Regions from separate parts of the Citrobacter freundii complex sp. 2025EL-00176 genome, predicted to be linked through region 1. Evidence: predicted binding sites of a transcription regulator. Region 1 holds the regulator's gene; the other holds the start of a gene.
What was found. Region 1 encodes sigma-54, which starts transcription at its own class of promoters, with help from an activator protein. Its sites were predicted from a motif close to GTTGGCACANNTTTCGCTNT; they were not measured.
Positions count from the first base shown of each region.

Region 1 (3,298 bases):
TTCATGCACGGACATTTCGGAGGTATCAACAATCAGGTCTGCGCGGGAACGCAGCGGCTCCAGCAAATCGCTTTCTTTATCGATCGCGCTTTCCAGCGACAAGTTTTTGCTGGAGAGGGGGTGTAAACGACGCGTGTCGCTGTAGCGGCGAATCAGCGTGTTACGGTCAGCATCAAGGAACAGCAGCTGCGGTGAGAAGCCTTCAGGCAGATTGTTCATTGCCTGCTCGAAAATCTCTGGGGACTCCGGCATGTTACGCACATCAATGCTGACCGCCGCAGAAATCTGGCGATCGGCCAGTGTACGAGCCAGATCGGGCAACAGCACTACGGGAAGGTTATCCACGCAGTAAAAACCCATATCTTCCAGCGCACGCAGGGCGACGGATTTGCCAGACCCTGAACGACCGCTGACGATCATCAGTACCATGTACTGTTTCTCCTCACAACGACAAAAAAGGATGCCATTGGGTTGTTATGCTTCATCCTGTCCACCTTCGGTGTCCGTGATGATTTGATACAACTCCTGGTCACTCTGTGCGGCGCGCAGGCGACGGCAGATGGTTTTATCTGCCAGACGTTTGGCGACCAACGACAATGTATGCAAATGCGTCTTGGTTTGGTCTGCCGGGACCAGCAGGGCGAAAAGCAGATCGACGGGTTGATTGTCAATGGCGTCGAAGGCGATGGGTGTTTCGAGTTGCACAAACACGCCAACCGCGCGCATCGTGTCTTCTTCCAGCTTGCCGTGCGGGATGGCAATACCATTACCGATGCCAGTACTGCCCATTTTTTCACGCGTCAGAATGGCTTCAAATACCACCTGAGAGGGTAAGCTGAGCTGTTTTGCCGCCAGTTCACTGATGATTTCCAGTGCGCGTTTCTTGCTTTGGCAGTGAACGGCCGCGCGCGTACATTCCTGGTTAAGAACATTGCTCAGTTGTAGAGTCGTATCGTTATTTGTCATAATTTCACCTAAGCGCTAACCGTACAAATGGCCCGTTGTGCTGCACAACAGGCCGTCCTGCACCCGCTAACTGCCCGGACAAGTTAGTGCTGTTTCAGTTTATCTTTATGTTTTGTTAACTGCCGAGCCAGTTTATCAATTAAACCGTCAATGGCGGCGTACATATCCTGACCTTCCGCGCTGGCATGAATTTCGCCACCGTTTACATGCAGTGTTGCATCCGAGATATGTGTAACCTTCTCCACTTTCAACACAATATAGACTTGATTAATCCGGTCGAAATATTGTTCAAGCTTGGCGAACTTGGTATTAACAAACTCGCGCAGAGCTTCCGTGATTTCGACGTTGTTTCCAGTGATGTTGAGCTGCATAGTGTCTTCCTTATCGGTTGGGTCAGACCAGCTGTTTGCGCTGGTTAGACGGCGGAATGGATAAAGACTCTCGGTACTTCGCAACGGTGCGGCGCGCCACCATGATACCCTGATCCGACAGCATAGAGGTTAACTTGCTGTCGCTCAGCGGTTTCGCGGGGTTCTCCGCAGCAATTAATTTCTTCACCAGTGCGCGGATCGCTGTGGATGAGGCTTCGCCCCCGCCTTCAGTGTTCACGTGACTGGAAAAGAAATACTTCAGTTCAAATATGCCGCGCGGACTGTGCAGATACTTTTGCGTGGTCACTCGGGAAATGGTCGATTCGTGCATCTCGACAGCCTGGGCGATATCCGCCAGCACCATCGGTTTCATAAATTCTTCGCCTTGCTCAAAGAAGGCCTGCTGCTGTTCCACGATACAGCGGCTGACGCGCAGCAGCGTATCATTGCGGCTTTCCAGGCTTTTAATCAGCCACTTCGCATCCTGCAAATTGCTACGAATAAACTGGCTGTCAGCATCGTTGCGCGCGCTATTGCACATCCCGGCGTAGTGCTGGTTAATCTGCAAGCGTGGAATGCTGTCGCCGTTGAGTTCGACTACCCAGCGATCGTTATGCTTACGCACCAGCACATCCGGGATGACGTATTCCGGCTCGCCGGTTTGGATCGACTGTCCTGGGCGGGGATCGAGCGACTGGATGAGGTTGACGGCTTCTTTCAGCACGTCTTCTTTCAGTCGGGTCACGCGCATCAGCGAGCGAAAGTCATGGTTGGCTAACAGATCGAGGTGATCGCTGATGATCAGGCGCGCTTCTTCCAGCCATGGTGTGGACTTATCAAATTGTGAAAGTTGGATCAGTAAGCAGTCACGCAGATCTTTGGCCGCCACGCCAACGGGATCGAAGCGCTGAACGCGTTTAAGCACGGCTTCGATTTCATCCATACCGATGTCGTCATCGCCCATGCTTTCGAGAATATCGTCCAGGGTCACGGTGAGATAACCGGTTTCGTCTACCGCATCAACAATCGATGTCGCAATGGCGCGATCGGTATCCGAGAACGGGGTCAGCTCCACTTGCCACATCAGGTAATCCTGCAGCGATTGCGTGGTCTCACCCTGATAAACAGGCAGTTCGTCGTCGATGTAATCTCCGCTGGTGCCTGAAGGCGTACCGGCGGTGTAGATTTCATCCCAACTGGCGTCAAGCGGCAATTCCTCTGGCATCTCTTTTTGTTCGAGTGCATCTGCGGTATCGAGGGATTCGCTGTCCTGTTTTTCCTGGGTATCAATTTCGTCGTGAAGATCGGTTTGCTCGAGCAGTGGGTTACTTTCCAGCGCTTGCTGAAGTTCTTGCTGAAGTTCCAGCGTGGACAACTGCAACAGACGGATCGCCTGTTGTAGCTGAGGCGTCATCGCCAGTTGTTGGCTAAGCCTGAGTTGCAAACCTTGCTTCATGTTCAGAGTTGTTTTCTCCTGCGGTGACGTGAAGTCTTCTACCCTATCAGAGTCTGAAGTCTTCCCCAAGGTATACGCGCTTAACGTGCTCATCCTGCAGTATTTCTGTCGGCGTGCCGTGGGCGATCAGGTGTCCCTGGCTCACGATATAGGCGCGCTCACACACTGCCAGCGTTTCGCGGACGTTATGGTCGGTAATCAGCACCCCAAGCCCGCTGTCGCGCAGGTGTTCAATGATCCGTTTAATATCGATAACGGAAATCGGGTCAACACCGGCAAACGGTTCATCAAGCAGGATAAATTTTGGATTGGCGGCCAGCGCGCGGGCGATTTCCACACGGCGTCGTTCACCACCGGAGAGCGATTGGCCCATGCTGTCACGCAGATGTTCGATATGGAATTCTTCCATCAGCTCATTGGCGCGATCTTCCCGCTGCTCGCTGGTGAGATCGTCACGAATTTGCAGTACCGCCATCAGGTTATCAAACACGCTCAGGCGACGGAA
Region 1 covers NZ_JBRYHT010000003.1:73,137-76,434, forward strand. The annotation lists gene rapZ (RNase adapter RapZ) at 1-429, opposite strand, end outside; gene ptsN (PTS IIA-like nitrogen regulatory protein PtsN) at 475-966, opposite strand; gene hpf (ribosome hibernation promoting factor) at 1,050-1,337, opposite strand; gene rpoN (RNA polymerase factor sigma-54) at 1,360-2,793, opposite strand; gene lptB (LPS export ABC transporter ATP-binding protein) at 2,840-3,298, opposite strand, start outside.

Region 2 (3,298 bases), on a different contig from region 1:
CGGCTTTTTTATGCTTACCTGAGAAAGAGCGTTAATTACTCTTCTTTTGCGCCACGCATTGCACGGCGACGATCGTTTTCAGTCAGGTGACGCTTACGGATACGGATAGAGGTTGGAGTCACTTCTACCAGTTCGTCGTCATCGATGAATTCCAGAGCCTGCTCCAGAGTCATCTTAACCGGCGGAACCAGAACCGTTGCTTCATCAGTACCGGACGCACGCATGTTGGTCAGTTTCTTACCGGTCAGGCAGTTTACGGTCAGGTCGTTAGAGCGGCTGTGAATACCGATGATCTGGCCTTCGTAAACTTCAGCACCGTGACCCAGGAACAGCTTACCGCGGTCCTGCAGGCTGAACAGTGCGAACGCAACTGCTTTACCCTGGCCGTTGGAGATCAGTACGCCGTTCTGACGCTGACCCACATCACCCGCACGAACGTCGTCGTAATGGCTGAAGGTGGAATACAGCAGACCGGTACCGGAGGTCATGGTCATGAATTCTGAACGGAAGCCGATCAGACCACGGCTTGGGATCACGTAGTCGAGACGTACGCGGCCTTTGCCATCTGGATTCATGTTTTTCAGATCGCCTTTACGCTCACCCAGAGCCTGCATCACAGAACCCTGATGCTGCTCTTCAACGTCCAGCGTTACGTTTTCGAACGGCTCTTGTTTACGGCCATCGATTTCGCGGAAGATAACTTTCGGACGGGAAACCGCCATTTCGAAACCTTCACGACGCATGTTTTCGATCAGAACAGACAAGTGCAACTCACCACGACCGGATACACGGAACGCATCCGCATCTTCGGTTTCTTCAACGCGCAGCGCAACGTTGTGCACCAGCTCTTTGTTCAGGCGGTCAAGGATCTGACGAGAGGTAACATATTTACCTTCTTTACCACAGAACGGAGAGGTGTTTACGCAGAAGAACATGGTTACGGTCGGTTCATCAACGGACAGAGCCGGCAGCGCTTCGACATTCTGCGGGTCGCAGATGGTGTCAGAGATGTTCAGTTCGCCCAGACCGGTGATCGCGATGATATCGCCTGCTTCGGCAATATCACTCTCGATACGTTCCAGACCCAGGTGGGTCAGAACTTTACCGACTTTACCGTTACGGGTTTTGCCTTCGCTATCAATGATAGTGATCTGCTGGTTCGGTTTAACTTTACCGCGTTTGATACGGCCGATACCGATAACACCAACGTAGTTGTTGTAGTCCAGCTGAGAGATTTGCATCTGCAGCGGGCCATCAAGGTCTACGCTCGGAGCCGGTACGCGATCAACGATGGTCTGATACAGCGGAGTCATGTCTTCCGCCATATCTTCGTGATCCAGACCTGCGATACCATTCAGCGCGGAAGCGTAAACGATCGGGAAGTCCAGCTGCTCGTCGGTAGCGTCGAGGTTAACGAACAGGTCGAATACCTGATCAACAACCCAGTCAGGACGCGCGCCAGGACGGTCAACTTTGTTGATAACAACAATTGGCTTCAGGCCATGGGCAAAGGCTTTTTTGGTCACGAAGCGCGTCTGCGGCATCGGACCATCCATTGCATCCACCACCAGCAGCACGGAGTCGACCATGGACATTACACGTTCAACTTCACCACCGAAGTCGGCGTGCCCCGGGGTGTCAACGATGTTGATACGGTAGTCATTCCATTTGATAGCGGTGTTTTTAGCGAGGATGGTAATCCCACGCTCTTTCTCCAAATCGTTGGAGTCCATCACGCGCTCTTGGGTTTCAGCACGTGCATCGAACGTACCGGATTGTTGGAGCAGCTTGTCTACCAGGGTCGTTTTACCATGGTCTACGTGCGCGATGATGGCGATGTTACGCAAATTTTCGATCACAACTTTGCCTCAGGCATTTTAGAAATAGCGCGTTATTGTACACGGATTAATCGCAGTACAAAACAGGATCACAAACATCCTCCGCAAACAAGTATTGCAGAGTTTCTTTGTGATCACATTCACGGAGCGTTAAAAGGGGTAATCTGGGGTGCGTTGCACCAATATGGTGCTTAATGTTCACATTAAAGCACTATAATGGTGCAATACATCCTTCATGGTGCAGCCCCTTTGCACGATAGTGCGCATGATAACGCCTTTTAGGGGCAATTTAAAAGTTGGCACAGATTTCGCTTTATATTTTTTACGGCGACACGGCCAATTTTTTGCAGAATTGAAGACTTCGTTACCACGACGACCATGACCAATCCGGGAGAGTAAGTATGTCCGCTGAACACGTTTTGACGATGCTGAACGAACACGAAGTGAAGTTTGTTGATTTGCGCTTCACTGATACCAAAGGTAAAGAACAGCACGTCACTATTCCTGCTCATCAGGTAAATGCCGAATTCTTTGAAGAAGGCAAAATGTTTGACGGCTCCTCAATCGGTGGCTGGAAAGGCATTAACGAATCAGACATGGTTCTGATGCCAGATGCGTCTACTGCACTCATCGACCCGTTCTATGAAGAGTCTACCCTGATCATCCGTTGCGATATCCTGGAACCCGGTACGCTGCAGGGCTACGACCGCGACCCGCGCTCCATCGCTAAACGCGCTGAAGAGTACCTGCGTTCTACCGGCATCGCAGACACCGTGCTGTTCGGGCCAGAGCCAGAGTTCTTCCTGTTTGACGACATCCGCTTCGGCGCATCCATTTCCGGTTCCCACGTCGCTATCGATGATATCGAAGGCGCATGGAACTCTTCCACCAAATACGAAGGTGGTAACAAAGGTCACCGTCCTGGCGTGAAAGGTGGTTACTTCCCGGTTCCTCCGGTAGATTCTTCTCAGGACATCCGTTCTACCATGTGTCTGATCATGGAAGAAATGGGTCTGGTCGTTGAAGCGCATCACCACGAAGTGGCAACCGCAGGCCAGAACGAAATCGCGACCCGCTTTAACACCATGACCAAAAAAGCGGACGAAATTCAGATCTACAAATATGTGGTTCACAACGTTGCGCACCGCTTCGGTAAGACCGCGACCTTTATGCCAAAACCGATGTTCGGCGATAACGGTTCCGGCATGCACTGCCACATGTCCCTGTCCAAGAACGGCGTAAACCTGTTCTCCGGTGACAAATACGCGGGTCTGTCTGAGCAGGCGCTGTACTACATCGGCGGCGTAATCAAACACGCTAAAGCCATCAACGCCCTGGCTAACCCGACCACCAACTCCTACAAGCGTCTGGTCCCGGGTTACGAAGCGCCGGTCATGCTGGCTTACTCTGCCCGTAACCGTTCTGCTTCCATCCGTATTCCGGTGGTGGCTTCTCCGAAA
Region 2 covers NZ_JBRYHT010000019.1:14,461-17,758, reverse strand. The annotation lists gene typA (ribosome-dependent GTPase TypA) at 36-1,859, opposite strand; gene glnA (glutamate--ammonia ligase) at 2,240-3,298, shown strand, end outside.
Region 2: the regulator sigma-54 is predicted to act here: its motif matches at 2,134-2,153, upstream of glnA (glutamate--ammonia ligase).